Zobellia nedashkovskayae: one gene and its partner. The protein of the gene in region 1 interacts with the protein of each later gene in a pairwise test. Links are inferred from orthologs where the notes say so. Each region holds a gene or a part of one and is shown on either strand. Other genes may lie near its edges. The genes, in order: IWB64_RS13620 and IWB64_RS16570.

The links.
Region 2: the proteins of IWB64_RS13620 (region 1) and IWB64_RS16570 interact in binary tests that used the Escherichia coli proteins (3 or more experiments, as listed by UniProt). The link is inferred for Zobellia nedashkovskayae from one-to-one orthologs.

The regions. Positions count from the first base shown.
Region 1 is NZ_JADDXR010000002.1:3,298,454-3,306,502, reverse strand. The notes cover bases 3,528-6,398. They hold IWB64_RS13620 (nucleoside-diphosphate kinase), read left to right. Parts: upstream 3,528-4,688; coding sequence 4,689-5,108; downstream 5,109-6,398. Other genes in these bases: recF (DNA replication/repair protein RecF), read right to left, coding at 5,900-6,398; IWB64_RS13610 (hypothetical protein), read right to left, coding at 5,443-5,883; IWB64_RS13615 (DUF721 domain-containing protein), read right to left, coding at 5,166-5,462; IWB64_RS13625 (alkaline phosphatase D family protein), read left to right, coding at 3,591-4,640. Outside these bases: IWB64_RS13645 (glycoside hydrolase family 5 protein), read right to left, coding at 1-639; IWB64_RS13640 (peptidylprolyl isomerase), read right to left, coding at 792-1,904; gliding motility-associated peptidyl-prolyl isomerase GldI, read right to left, coding at 1,954-2,499; IWB64_RS13630 (DHH family phosphoesterase), read right to left, coding at 2,496-3,512; more of recF, read right to left, coding at 6,399-6,979; IWB64_RS13600 (tetratricopeptide repeat protein), read left to right, coding at 7,095-7,862; ribH (6,7-dimethyl-8-ribityllumazine synthase), read left to right, coding at 7,862-8,049. UniProt on the Escherichia coli protein: Major role in the synthesis of nucleoside triphosphates other than ATP. The ATP gamma phosphate is transferred to the NDP beta phosphate via a ping-pong mechanism, using a phosphorylated active-site intermediate.
Region 2 is NZ_JADDXR010000002.1:4,037,920-4,045,845, reverse strand. Bases 2,141-4,888 are described here. They hold IWB64_RS16570 (uracil-DNA glycosylase), read left to right. Parts: upstream 2,141-3,055; coding sequence 3,056-3,721; downstream 3,722-4,888. Other genes in these bases: IWB64_RS16560 (substrate-binding domain-containing protein), read right to left, coding at 4,596-4,888; IWB64_RS16565 (response regulator), read left to right, coding at 4,175-4,594; IWB64_RS16575 (DUF3124 domain-containing protein), read right to left, coding at 2,384-2,896; IWB64_RS16580 (endonuclease MutS2), read right to left, coding at 2,141-2,304. In the rest of the region: more of IWB64_RS16580, read right to left, coding at 130-2,140; more of IWB64_RS16560, read right to left, coding at 4,889-5,441; ppk1 (polyphosphate kinase 1), read right to left, coding at 5,539-7,578; IWB64_RS16550 (nucleoside phosphorylase), read right to left, coding at 7,636-7,926. UniProt on the Escherichia coli protein: Excises uracil residues from the DNA which can arise as a result of misincorporation of dUMP residues by DNA polymerase or due to deamination of cytosine.

The DNA of each region.
Region 1 (8,049 bases):
ATTATCAGAGTCGTATTTTCTTATTTCAGCCACAACTGCTTCGTGATAGGGTTTTAAGACAGCTTCCCATGAAACATCTAATGGCTCATTATACGTTTCATAAATTATATTGGGATAGTCTCCATATTTCTCAGCGACTTCGGCAAAAAACGATTTAGCGTCCTCTACATGGTCTTCCGCATGATGACTATGCCAATCTACCAAAACATAAATACCTTCTTCAATTGCAGCATCTATCACTTCAAACACCTTCGCTTTTTCAATAACTGCATTGGTAAGGTATCCTCCATCATCCTCAACACCCATTGAAGCACGAATAACCGTTATATTCCAATCGTCCTTTAACCATTTTACGGTTTCTTTGGTGTAGAATTCGCCCATCCACTGGCTCCAGAATAAAGACATTCCTCGCAATTGTACAGGGTCTCCATTTTCATCAACCATATTTTTTCCATCAACGCGCAACTGTCCGTATTCTTCCACTGCTGTATTAATTATTGATTCAGGAGCCTCACTTTCTTCCTTTTCTTCCTTTTGAGCTTCTAAGGTTTCCTCTGTCTCAAGAACAGCTTCCGCTTTTGAACTACATCCCAGAAAAACAATAAAAACGAATGTAAAAACAAACTTAAGTAGTTTCATATTTCTATATTTTTGAATTATTTTTCAGCCTTTATCCAGTTCTTTCGGTAATAATTGCCCATCCAATTTTCTCAATATAATCATATATTTTTAAAACTATTGGGCATAAAAAAACCCGCAATAAGCGGGTTTATATTTTACAAGTTGGTTTTTTACTCGACCTCTCCAGTTATTTCAAGATCAAATACTAAATCTGCACTAGGTGGTATTGGACCAGTACCTTGAGGACCGTAACCTAAATGCGAAGGAATAAAAATTCTAGCTTTATCCCCGATTTTCATATTCAAAAGACCTTCTTTAAAACCAGCAATTAAACTAGCATCTGGGCTGTAAATCATTGGAATAGGCTCATAACCGCCACCTTGCTTTCTTCTCTCATCAAATTTGTTGTATTTAGTAGCAATATCTTCATAGTTACTATCAAATAAAGTTCCATCTTCTAAATATCCCGCATAGTAAACAAGTACTTGACCACCAATAGTCGGCTTTTCTCCGCCACCTTCTTTCAATGTTAATATTTTAAGACCACTAGGTAATTCTTTAGCTTTTCCCTTTTCACCTTCAAGTGCTGCAACAAAATCGGTTTTCATCTTTTCAAATGCCGCTATTTTTGCTTCTTCCTCAGCAAAATAATCGGTCATAACCTGTACAGCATCAAATTTCTTAGCTGCTTTGCCATTACGAACAATCTCAACACTGTTCATAACAACATCTACTAAAGGTTTGTCCTGTGAGGCTGCATCTTTAGAAGTCTCTGTAGTTGCTATGGAATCAACAACACCTATACCTTCTACTACGTGACCAAATACCGTATGCCTCCCATTTAAAAACGGGGTTTCTTTATGCGTGATAAAGAATTGACTTCCGTTAGTAGCAACTCCAGAATTGGCCATAGATACGATTCCTTTTTTATCATGTACTAAAGAATCATTAAACTCATCCTTAAATTTATATCCTGGGTTTCCCGCACCTGTACCTGTTGGATCTCCTCCTTGAATCATAAAATCTTTAATAACCCTATGAAAAATAAGACCATCATAAAATTTCTTTTCTTTTAGGCTATCAGTAACAAACGGACTGTCGCCTTCCGCCAATGAAATAAAGTTTGCCACCGTAACAGGTGTTTTCTCATATTCCAACTTTATAATAATATCCCCTTTACTAGTATGGATATCTGCAAAAAGACCATCTCCTAACTCAGAATACTGACTTTTACAACTGGCTAGCAAAACCACTAGGGTAATTACGTAATAGATTTTTTTCATGTCTTAAACCTTTGTTTATATTTTACTTTTATTAATTATTAGATAAGCTCTACTCTACTAATTCTTGATTTTTTTCAATTTTAAACACCGATAAAGTAACCTTAAACGGTACATTTATTCCAATCTTATCATTATCGCCATGATAGCCATACCCCAAAGAAGAAGGAAACAGAAAAGTGCCTGTCTCACCTTCTTTTAACATTTTTACACTATTTCTCAAACCAGGAAATAAATCCTGTTTATCTACCTTATAAGTTAGTGTACCAATATCATCCATACTGTAAATAGTATCGTTCTTTAGGCTGATAATATTATAACTCATTATAACCAAATCATCTGGCTGTGCCGTATAGTCTGCCGACTCATTCTTAACATTATAGAAGAACCAAGACCCACTGGCGGAATGCGTATACTCATGCACCGTATCTTTGGCCATCAAGTCTTGCAATAATTTCTCTTCTTTAGCCAAAAGCTCTTTGCTCCGTTTTACCGATTGCTTAAAAAAGCTTCCTGATTTTACTTCAACGGGCCTTCTTGGTTCCGGTCCCCCACAACTAACTAGGGTTATTAAAAAAATAAGACTTAAGATTCTCATGCCTGTAATTGGTCTTGATGATTTTCTAAAAGTGATTCAAAATAAACAGCGGTTTCCTTGAGTGATCTATCGCTTTTTCCTCCCGCAGCATTATTATGACCGCCTCCTTCAAAATAGGTTCTTGCAAATTCGTTTACGTTGAAATCGCCTATGGATCTAAAAGAAATTTTTATAATCCCTTCTTCTTTATTCTCTATAAAAATAACGGCAAAGATAATACCTTCAAGGGTAAGTCCGTAATTAACGAAACCTTCCGTATCTCCTTTTTGATACTTATACATATCAAGCTCATCCTGACTTAACGTAATATAAGCTGTCCTGTATTTATCGTGAATAACCATATTCTTAAGGGCACAACCCAAAAGATGCAACCTTCCTGGCGTATTCGTATCATAAATTTTATGATGAATCTGTGTGTTTTCAGCACCTTTGTCAATTAAATCAGCAATAATACGATGCGTTCTACCCGTAGTGGATCTAAACTTAAAAGAGCCCGTATCTGTCATGATTCCAGTATAAAGGCAATCCGCCATTTCTGACGTTATTTTATCTACATCTCCCAAAAACTCAATGAAGTTGTATACCATTTCGCAGGTAGAACTCATTAACACATCTGAGTACATAATCTCTGCGTAGTCCGACGGTGCTTGATGATGGTCAATCATAACAAAAGGCACTGTCAAGTCCTCCAAAACAGATTGCATCTGCCCTATTCTACCCAAATGATTGAAGTCTAAAGTAAAAACTACCGTAGCTTCAGCTATTTTTTCTTTAGCTTGACTATTATGCTTTTCAAAATTTAAGATGTTCTCGTTTCCGGGCATCCATTTTAAAAACTTAGGATAGTCATTAGGTGCTACAACTACAGCTTCTTGCCCTCTATTAATAAGGTAATGACAAAGTGCCAAAGTTGAACCAATGGCATCGCCATCAGGGTTTTTATGCGGTACAATTACAATTTTTTGCGGTTGGGAAAGTAGTTGCTGAACCGCTTTTATAGACTCCAAATTCATGCGTGCAAAGATACAATTTAATAACGTAGTCTTTTAAGGCAAAGTCTTATTTTTGTAGTAAGATTTTAAAACCAATATATGTTTAATAAGTATATCACCATTTGTTTATTATGTATAGCTACGGCCTGTAAGACGCAAAACCAAGTAGAAGGGACTACAAATGACAAGATGATCGCCACGACCCCTAAAGCCGATTTTACCTTGGCATTTGGCTCTTGCAATAAGCAAAATGAAACCAATTTACTTTGGGACGATATTCTTAATACAAAACCGGATGTTTGGGTTTGGGGCGGTGATAATATTTATGCCGATACTGACAATATGAAACGCCTGCATACTATGTATGCCAAACAAAATGCCGTTGAAGGATACCAAAAACTTAAAAGTGAAGTACCCGTAATTGGTACTTGGGATGATCACGACTACGGACTGAACGATGGCGGTGTTGATTTTGACAAAAAGAAGGAAAGTCAGCAAGAGTTTTTAGATTTTATGGATGTAGGCAAAAATGACCCGCGAAGAACTCAAGAAGGTGTATACGCTGCGCATACGTACAATACACCGAAAGGAAGTATAAAAATATTGGTACTGGACACTCGGTATTTTAGAACTGACCTTACTATAGATACGGAAACTAAAAAACGTACCATACCTAACGACTATGGTGTGGGTACTATTCTTGGTACAACGCAATGGAATTGGCTAACCGAAGAACTCAAAAATTCAACAGCCGATTTTAATATCTTGGTAAGCAGTATTCAAATACTATCTAATGAACATGGGTTTGAGACCTGGGGCAACTTCCCGCATGAAGTAGATAAACTGGAGAAACTAATTGTTGATTCCAAAGCAAAAGGTGTTATTGTTCTCTCTGGAGACCGTCATATCTCTGAGTTCTCTAAGACCGAAATAGCTGGAGTAGATTACCCTTTAGTAGATTTTACAAGCAGTGGCCTTACACATACCTACACGAAATTCAATGGCGAGCCCAATCCGTTCAGGGTGGGCGACGTTGTTTTTACTAAAAGTTTTGGACTAATTAAATTCAATTTTAAAACTAAAGAAGCGCAAATGCAAATGATCGGAAACAACTTAAAAGTGATGGGTGAATTACATCAAACCTATTAAAAGTTGCCGATTGTTGAATAAAGCGTATTTTTGCAAAAAATTATTACAATGACTACGAACAGAACATTTACGATGATCAAACCCGATGCGGTTGAAAACGGACACATTGGTGGCATTCTGGAAAAAATAACTTCCGCAGGCTTCAAGATCGTCGCCATGAAATATACACAACTTAGCACAAGAGATGCGCAAGAGTTCTATGCCGTTCATAATGAACGTCCGTTTTACGGAGAATTGGTAGAATTCATGAGCCGTGGCCCTATTGTTGCCGCTATCTTGGAAAAAGACAATGCTGTTGATGATTTTCGCGCATTGATTGGAGCAACTAATCCTGCTGAAGCAGCTGAAGGTACTATTAGAAAATTATTTGCTTCAAATATCGCCGAAAATGCGGTACATGGATCAGATAGTGATGAGAATGCAGCTATTGAAGGTGCTTTCCATTTTTCTGGAAGAGAGATTTACTAAGATAGTATACTTTTATAAAAAGCCCGTAAACTTCAAATATTTGAAGTTTACGGGCTTTTATCTTAATACCAGTTTTTGCACCAATTCCTTGCCCAAATCTTCATTGAGCATCTTTACTATTTTTGATTTCCCCAAGCTTAATTCTTCACGAAGTACGGAAGATGATAAAGCTACAAAAAGCGTATCTCCCCTAAGCTCAATATCTGTTGTATAATTATTGACGCCGTTACCCATTAGATTACGCCATGCTTCACGCGCATCTACCTTATCCATACCTTTCTGAAGCCTATTTTCCTTTATGAATTCATTCAGGGCTTGGCTCATATTCAAATTCTCATTTCTTCTCTTCGCCATCTTTTTGGATTGAAATAGGTTCAAATCTTTTGTAATCGTAACGAATTCCTTCTTCGTTCAACACAGAGAAAGTAGTATCATCTAATTCCACTAACTTCTCAGACCATTCACTAAGCTCCGTTTTATAGTTAATTGAAAAATCGTTCTCTTTTCCAACAATTACAAATGCTTCTGCATCATCTGAGGTTCTATAAGTCCCATCCAGCCTAGGCTGCATTTTTTTACGGTATCCCTCATCTCCATCCATAGAAATATAATCTATGCTAGTATTCACTTTATATTCTTTAATATTTCCGTCAGGAAAGGTTACTTGCGTAATTTCCCAATATCCATCAAGTTTATTTAAATCCTCTTTTGAAATACCAGAAGAGCATGCCAAAAACAAACCTATGAACCCCATTAAAAATATCTTCTTCATCATTTTTAAAAATCTATTCCTATAATTTAAACAATTTATACGTTTGGTGTATTTGTTTTACCACTTCTTCTGTGCGTTCTGCATGGGTATCGCTAATAAAAATTTGACCAAAATTTTCATTGTTCACCAAAGCTACGATATGTGCCACCCGATGTTCATCTAATTTATCAAAAATATCATCCAGCAATAAAATAGGTGTTGTTTTAGATCGAGCTTTTATAAACTGAAACTGGGCGAATTTTAAAGCAATAAGAAACGATTTCTGCTGCCCCTGACTACCAAATTTTTTAATAGGATGACCTGAAATTTCAAAACCTAAATCATCTTTATGAACCCCAACCGAGGTATATTGCAAGGCTCTATCTTTTTCAATGGACCTCTCTAAAAGAGTTAATAAATCGTCATTAAGCAACTTACTGTCATAACTTAACGAAACTTCTTCCCGTCCTCCGGATATAGCTATGTATTGCTCTTTGAAAATAGGAATAAAAGTCTCTAAAAAAGCTAATCGCTTATCAAAAATTTTGGTTCCATAATCATTTAATTGTTCGTTATAAACCGCTAGGGTGTCTTTATTGAACGTATGGTTAATCGCAAAATATTTTAAAAGGGAATTTCTCTGCGCCAGTACCTTATTGTATTTTATAAGGTCTTGCAGATAGCTTTTATCAGATTGAGAAATAACTCCGTCTATAAACTTTCTTCTTGTGTCGCTGCCCTCTATGATAAGGTCACGATCTGCAGGAGAAATTATCACCAAAGGCAACAAACCTATATGATCAGACAACCGATCGTAGGCTTTACCGTTACGCTTAATGATTTTTTTTGCACCACGTTTTAAGCTACAAACTATCCTTTCTTCGCGATCATCTTTTTGAAACTCTCCATCAATTACAAAGAATTCTTCATCGTGTCTTATGTTCTGTGTAGAGACGGGATTAAAATAGCTTTTACCAAAGGAAAGGTGGTACACCGCATCTAAAATATTGGTTTTCCCAACACCGTTTGGACCCACCATACAATTGATTTTTTTATCGAATTCAATATCCTTTGAGTCAAAATTTTTGTAGTTGATGAGGGATAATTTCTTTAAAAACATGCGCTATAATTCCAGTTTTGACGGTACTTGGTTCACAAACCGCAAAAATAACGAATAAATACCCTTTCGGTTTTGGATAAAACCATTATTTTTGCGCGACCAATAAAATTATAAAATGGCTACATATAAGAAGCGGGGTTTTAAACCAAAAGACAAAGCAGAAGAGCAAGAGATTACAGAACAAGAAAGCGCAACTGCAGAAGTTTTTAGTACACTAGACGAAAGTGCCTCCAAAACCGAAGCTTGGGTAGCCGGTAACCAGAATTATATTCTAGGTATCATTGGTGTTATAGCTGTTGGTGTTCTTGGGTATTTGGCATACACACAATTTGTAGTAAAGCCAAAAGAGGCAAGTGCTGCTAATGAAATGTATTATCCTCAACAATATTTTGATCAAGCACTTAATAGTCCAACTGCAAAAGATTCTTTATTCAATCTTGCTTTGAACGGTGCCGAAGGAAAATATGGTTTTCTAGATATTATAGGTGAATATAGTGGTACAAAAGCTGCTAACTTAGCAAACTACTCTGCTGGTATGGCGTATTTGAACATGCAGAAGTATCAAGAGGCTATTTCTCATCTTGAAAACTTTAGCTCAGAAGATGATATTCTTGGCGCTTTGGCAAAAGGTGGTCTTGGTGATGCTTTTATGCAGTTGGGTCAGCCAGAAGATGCTTTAGGGTATTATGACAAAGCTATTGCTCATAGTAGCAATAACTATACAGCTCCTAAATTCTTATACAAAGCAGGTGTTACTGCTCTAGAATTAAAACAAAATGATAAGGCATTAGCATATTTTCAGAAAATCAAAGATGAGTATTCATCTTCTGATGAAGCACGTACAGTAGACGCATTTATAGGAATGGCTAAAACCAGCAACTAATGGCCACTGCAAACAAAAACTTATCTATCTACGATAAAGCAAAAATCCCAGACGCGAAGAATTTTCGGTTTGGGATTGTTGTTTCAGAATGGAATACCGAAATAACCGAAGGTTTATACTCAGGAGCTATTGATGCCCTTTTAGATTGTGGCGCCTTGGAATCTAACGTAATACGCTGGGATGTTCC
Region 2 (7,926 bases), 740 kb from region 1 along the record:
AATGCTGTATTTATTGAAGACCTAAATTTTATTAGAGATTTACGAGAGGCCTAAAAAGGTTAAGTGTTTATATATCCAAGAAAAACAATCCTTTTATCGCTATTGATAGAGATAATTTTCTTGGGATACTTACTTCTTAACCCGCTCCACAAGCTCCAATTGGTCAACGCTAACATTGGTGGTGAAGATGCCGTAGTTCACTATTGCCTTTTTCTTTTCAAGCTTATCTATTGTACCAACCGCTTTACCGTCTTGCATACGGACGCGATCTCCTAGTTGAAAAATAGGCCGTGGCTTATTCTTCTCTTTAATAACCGCTTTTTTCTTTTCGACTATCTTTTTCTCCCGAATTACTTTTACCTCTTTTTGAACTTCCTCTTTTACTTGCGCCTTTTTGGTGCGTTCTACCTTAGCTTCTTTGGCCGTTTTCTTTTTACGCTTGCTGTTTTCCGTTTCTACGATCCGTAATAGCTCAGAAACAAGCGGTCGTTTCTTGTTATCTATAAAATAACGGTCTGCAGCCTTGTCAATCTTATTTCCTAGCTGCACCATGCGCTGGTCATGGTCGTACAATTCTTGATAGTCCTCTAGTTTGCTCTTTACTTTGGCGTTCAATTTCTCCAGTCGCATAGCCTCTTCTCGTGCTTTGGACTCTTCCTCTTGAAGTCTAGTGCCTGTTTGCGCCATTTTACTGCGCTCTTTCTGAAGTTTGGCTATGGTAGCGTCAAAACGGACTTTGCCCCGCTCCACCTTTTTCTTTGCTTTGTTAATTAAACTGTAGGGGATACCGTTCTTTTGGGCAACCTCAAAAGTAAACGAACTACCAGCTTCTCCTAGGACCAATTGAAATGTAGGTTCTAGTGTTTTGCTGTTAAAAACCATGTTCGCATTAGTCGTATGTGGTAACTCGTCCGCCAAGGCTTTTAAATTGGCATAATGTGTTGTGATAACGCCATACGCTCCTCGTTCATAGAAAATCTCTAAGAAAGCCTCTGCTAGGGCACCACCTAGTTCAGGGTCACTTCCTGTTCCGAATTCATCAATAAGAAAGAGCGTTTCGTTATCGCAAATCCGTAAAAAGTTCTTCATATTCTTTAAACGATAGCTGTAGGTACTTAGGTGATTTTCTATAGATTGATTGTCACCAATATCTGTCAATATGGTACTAAAAAAACAAACGGAACTCCTTTCATGAACGGGAATTAGAAGCCCTGATTGAAGCATTACTTGAAGTAGTCCAATTGTTTTTAAGGTGATACTTTTACCTCCGGCATTAGGTCCGCTGATAACTATAATCCTATTTTCAGAATGCAGCTCTATAGTCTGTGGGTAGGTTTCTGTACGCTGTAATTTGTTACTTAAATACAACAATGGGTGAAAAGCATTTCGTAAATAGAGTCGCTTTTCATCATTTATTTTAGGTAGTAAAGAGTTCGTGTCCCTAGCATAAGAAGCCTTAGCGGCCGTAATGTCCATATGCGCAAGGAAGTCTTGATATTCGGCTAATAACCAAGCAAAAGGGCGTATTTGGTCCGTAAGCTCGTTCAGAATACGCTGAATCTCTTCCTTTTCATCATACTCAAGATTATTTAGTTCCCGACTATATTTTAAAGTAGCTTCTGGTTCAATATAAACAATGCTTCCTGTTTTGGAAGTACCCATTACCGTACCCTTTATTTTTCTACGGTACATGGCTTTGACCGCCAAAACCCTACGGTTTTCGACGACTGACTCCCGTATATCATCTAAATAATCAGAACCGTGGTAGGTATTTAAAGCCGAAGCAAAACTCTGGCCAATTTTCCCTTTCACTTGGTTCATTTGGCGACGTACATCAAAAAGCTTGTTCGAAGCTCGGTCCTTAACTTCTCCAAAACGGTCAATAACTACATCAATTTCTTTCGGAATATCTGTGTTCAACTCAACTTTATTGGAAACCTCAAAGAGTAAGGGGTAGTATTCTTTAAACTTTTTAAGAAATTTTTTATGTGCGGTCACCGTCGTACAAATGGTTCCGATTTTTTTAAAACTAGAAACCTCCAGAGTCGTGTTTTCTATTCTAAGCAGTTGAAGCTCTTTGTTTATGGCGTCAAAACCATGAGGAGGTATTCGGTTTTCACTAATAAAAGAGGACAGATACTCTGCTGTTTGCCCTAAAACCTCAACCAACGCTTCCTTGTCGTCTATTGGAGCGATTTCCAAAGCACGCTCTTTACCTAATTCGGTAGAGCAGCGAGCTGAAACTTGCTTTAAAACTGTAGGGAATTCAAGGTCTTGAACTGTCTTGGAGTGAATATTTGCCATTCTTATTTAATTGCGACGGCAAAGGTAGGCATTGGTAGCGAGATTTAAAATCCATTGAACAGACAAGAAAATCAGGCTATTACTCAATACGTCTTGCTTGTGTGGTAAACGAAAGACCTTGCTGAGACATGGTGGAGTTCATTATTCCTTCAAATAATGGTTCTGGACAACCTTTTGGCACCTTCCATTCAATTAAGAAATTAGAACCTGTTCCACCTTCAATGTCAACCTCATCAATAATTATTTCAGTGGTTTCCATTGGGGCTAAATAAATGGGGTGGTCAAAATAAGTACGTACCGGTTTACCGTGAGTATCAAAATATTCTGCTTTTGTCAAGTATACGGTATCTTTATCACTTGTGTTTCTTAAACTAGCCATAGCAGTTAGGTTGTGCGTTTTATGCTCCGTCATGCTGTAAATTTGAGAATATATGGATAAATAGGATTTACCATACTCTAGCGAATCTTTACTGCTGATGTCAATCTTTCGTTTAGACCAATTTTCAGGATTTATAGAACTGACTTCTTTTTTTTCTTGAATACAGCTATAGAGTAACGACACCATCAATAGGGATAAAACACACTTTTTCATTTTTCTCGATATTTAAAGCAGACTTTTCTTAGCCAATACACTGTAAATTTTAGGTAATTTTGAAATCGATGGAAAAATAGCTTCTCTAAAGAAGGTTTTCTTTGGATGGAACATCGATTATTTGCAATTACCCTTGCTATACAAAAATGAGCATAAAATATGACAGTACAAATACATGAAAGCTGGTTAAAGCAACTTTCTGAAGAATTTGAACAACCTTATTTTCAGGAACTGGTTGAATTCGTTAAAAAAGAATACGCTCAGCATACTTGTTACCCTAGAAAAAAGGACATATTTGCGGCCTTTGACCATAGTCCTTTTGATAAAACAAAAGTAGTTATTATTGGACAGGACCCGTATCATGGACCTAATCAGGCCAATGGACTCTGTTTCTCTGTAAAAGACGGAATTCCGCACCCACCTTCATTGAGAAATATATTTAAAGAGATTGAAACTGATCTAGGGAGGCCTTATCCAGAAAGCGGAAACCTAGAATGTTGGGCCGATCAAGGGGTACTTCTTATAAATGCAACGCTTACCGTTCGTGCTCATGAAGCTGGAAGTCACCAGAAAAAGGGGTGGGAGACTTTTACGGATGCGGTAATAAAAAAGCTATCCGATGAAAAAGAGGACCTCGTTTTTCTACTTTGGGGCGGATTTGCCAAAAAAAAAGCTAAACTTATAGACAAGAGCAAACATCATATTTTGACTACAGGCCACCCTTCTCCTCTAAGTGCTAACCGCGGTTACTGGTTCGGAAACAAGCATTTTAGCCAGGTTAATGATATTTTAAAGAGTAAAGGACAACAGCCTATTGATTGGTAGCCTGACTTTACGTACCAAAATCTCTATTTTAGGAGCGTAAGAGGTCTGTGTATAAGTAAGCTTACTAAAAATACGATTACGAATAGAAATGGTGATATTTTTACTGGTTTAACTTTATTTTAAATAGGAATAAATTAAACTTTAGTTTCCCTGTTTTTTTAAGCCACAAGTCTAATTCTTGATATTAGAATGCTAACCGTAAAAATTTCATCACAGTTTTTTAAAGTTCACTTTTTTTTCAATATTAATTTTTAGAAAAATATTAAAATGATAAATAGAGTTTATAAAAAGTTTCTATTGCTTTGGAAATAGGCGGTTTATGACTTTTTGCAAAAAAATTAAGAAATAAACAATAAATCTCTTAAGGGTTAAGTTATTTAGTTAAAATTTCTTTAATTTTAGCAAACAATATGTTTAAACACTATTAAGACCATTAACCAACAAAAAAAAGCCATGAGAAATTTAGAGAGATTGAATTCTATATTACTGATAGATGATGATGAGATAAACAACATTTTACATTCAGTTTTTATTAACAAACTAGACTTAGATTTGCAAGTTAATACGGTGCTAAATGGTCAAGAAGGTATTGATTTTATCATGGGTAAAGATTTAGAATTGCCTTGTATGGTAATGCTTGATTTAAAAATGCCAATTATGGACGGATGGGAGTTCATGAAAGCATATGAAGAATCGGTTCCAAAAGAATTGAAGGAGCAAATAACCATAGTACTAGTAACTACAAGTGATAACGAAGAAGATAAAGATAGAGCTGAAGTCAATGAATTTATTGACGATTTTTCTCAAAAACCTTTATCTGACGATACTTTTAGGCATTTGATTCAAAGTCATTTCAACTTAGCTGCTATTTAAATCAATTTAAAATTTGGGATAGGGGAATAGATTTATTAATTAACTCTAATTCCCTTAAAGTATCCTGAACTTTAGTCAGCGTAGCTTCCGGAATTTGCTTCTGGCTCCATTGTGTTATTTTTAGCCATTCTTTAATATCTTCTAATTGTTGGCTGTACCTATTGGCCAAACTACGGTCTATACTGGGTATTTGTTTAAATTCGGAGGTGTAATTATTGATGACCTCTAAAATATGGTTTATGGTGCTTTTTTCTTCATCAATGAATTTTTGAGTAGCAGCAACTACAAAACAGGGCCAAGGGGTAGGGCAGTCTCCCAAACGCCGGAAAATACCTTTATCTACTAAGGGCTTCGTTGTAAAATACTCCCACATAAAATAGTCGGCTGTGCCTTCCGTCAAAGCTGTAACCGCACCATCTAGGTTATTTATGATTTCAAACTGAAGTGAGTCGGTCGCCCATCCTTCATTCTGGGCGTTTACAAAGGCCATCAGGTGACTTCCGCTACCTAATCGGCTAATTGCCGCTTTAGAACCTTTTAGATCGGCTATGGAGTTGAATTCGCTTTTGGCGCCTACATGAATTCCCCATTGTAATGGTGTTGAAATATATTCTTGAACAATTTTAGCAGCATTCCCTTCAGTAATACTTTTAACAAGACCTTCGGTTAGGATAATAGCTAAATCTGTTTCTTCGTCCTGAAGCATTTGACACATTCTACCCGTTCCTTCCGGAACTTCTGTCCACTGCAAATCAATACCTCTTTCTTCAAAAGCACCTTCCTCAATAGCCATGTGCCAAGGGAGATTGAAATGTTCGGGAACGCCAATTATTCTAACTTTTTTCATAATTTTTTTTTCAATAGGGAACTCCGGTAAATTTAAGAAACTTGTCTCTCTTTACCTGGGTACCATGAGGTCTTTCTGTTGCTAAATTTTATTTATTTTAGGAAAGAACATTTTCATCTTTCGCCTTCAAATATTCATAAATAGCATATTGCGAGCGAATGGGATTTTCTTGTTGTAGGTCGATCAATGTATTCGAGTCATCTGAATCCTGTACACGGGCTTTTGCCGAATCGTTTAATTGTAGTTTAAGAATATCGTTTAACTCATTAAATATATCCGAGTCTAAAATTGGTGTCAAGACTTCAATTCGCCTATCTAGGTTTCGCGTCATCCAATCTGCAGAACCTATGTACATTTTCTCATCACCATTATTATGAAATAAATATATGCGGCCATGTTCCAAATAGCGATCAACGATACTTGTAATCAGTATAGGTTCACTGGCCGAAGGAAGCTCACTGGCAGGCTTGGGTATGAGGCAGGAGAAACCACGAACGATTAGACGCACATGAACACCAGCTTCGCTAGCCCGGTACAAAGCATCGATCATGGTCTTGTCTTCCAAACTGTTCATCTTTGCTGTAACCTTCGCTGGAAGGCCTTTTTTACTATTTTTTATTTCATTTTCAATAGATTGCAGGAACACATTCCTAGTATTGAAAGGTGAAACTAAAAGCCGTTTTAACTTAGGTATAATTAAATGACGTTCTAATGTTGAAAACACTTGGTGTAAATCTGCAGTAACCTGAGGATTAGCGGTAAACAGTCCGTGGTCGCAATAAATACTTGAAGTTTTTGCATTGAAATTGCCAGTGCCTATATAAGCGTATCGTTTTAAGGAATCAGCTTCGGTACGTTCTATTAAAGCGATTTTAGAATGGACTTTAATATTAGGGATACTAAAGAATACTTTGGCTCCTTTATCTTGAAATATGTTACCCCATTCAATATTGTTCTTCTCATCAAAACGAGCTTTGGCTTCCACAAAAATGGTCACCTTTTTGCCGTTCTCCAGTGCTAAAAGCAAAGCGTCTGTAAGTACCGATGCTTTTGCAATACGATACAATGAGATTTTAATGTGCCTTACCTTATCATCTTTTGCTGCTGCAACGATAAAATTTTCTACCGCATCAAAACTCTGATAGGGAAAATGAACTAGCTGGTCCTTTTCTCTTATGGAAGCAAAAAAGTCTTTTGTTCTCGATAAAATAGGGTGAGGCAAAGGAACTTGAATTTTATATGTTAAGTCCGGATTGTCAGTAGGGTTGTCAAAACCGAAAAAGTCTGAAAGATTATGGTAGCGTCCTCCTGGAAAAAGGTCGATATTACCAATATCCAATGTTTTTCTAATAATCTCTTTATAGGATTCCGGCATATTAGCATCATATAGTAGCCGTGTAGGCTGGCCTGACTTCCGTTGATGCAATGCATCATAAATCTGATCAGCTAACGGTGTGTCCCCAAAATCGTCTTCTAGATACAACTCAGCATCCCTAGAGAGCTTTATGGAGTAACTACCTTCAATAGCTCCTTCTGGTAATAATTGATTCAGGTGCATTTTTACCACATCATCTAAAAAGATAAACGAATGGCCATTCCCGGGAATTTGAACGAAACGGTTATGTAGGTCTGTAGGTATTTTAACGAAGTGATATGTATCATTAGCTTGTGCTACGAAAAGATACAAACCACCGTCAGATAATTTAGGGTTCTCATCCGTCGTCAAAACTTCACAATCAGCCGAAATACTTTTAAATAAGGTGTTGAGAAAAGCTTTTTGCTCGCTGGTAACTTCTTCATCAGTTATAAAGTGGATATCTTCTTTTAACAACTCTTTAAAAATAGCTTCCATAATAGCACCAAAACGTTGTTGTTGCTCATGAATGATGCGAAGAATTTTTTTCAGCTTCTTATTCGGTTTTGAAATCAATTTCTTTCGCAACGATTTGTCAACGGACTTTAGCTGACGTAACTGAGATATGCGGACTTTAAAGAATTCGTCAAGATTAGACGAGAAGATGGCTAGAAATTTTAGGCGTTCTAGTAGGGGAGTAGTGGAGCTGGCAGCTTCTAGTAATACCCTTTCATTAAAAAACAGCCAACTTATATCTCGGTCTTTGTAATCTTCATTTTCCATAGACTCACAAACATAACAAATAGCTAGCTTATGAATCTAAAATTAGTGTTAACTAAATTATGAGGAGGTAAGCTTTTCCAAACTGTATTTAATAAGCTCTTCTGTAGATTCTGTAGGTTTGGTACTAAATTCACCATTGGCTCTATTAGCTAAAATACAGTTCATAGAAACAGCACGGTGTCCTAGTAGTTTAGCAAGACCATAAATACCAGAAGTCTCCATTTCTAAGTTGGTAATCTTAACATCTTTGTATTCAAAAGAAGCTAGTTTATCTTGTAAATTATTATCGCTGAGTTTTAATCTTAAAACCCGACTTTGTGGGCCATAGAAGCCAATATTGGTAACTGT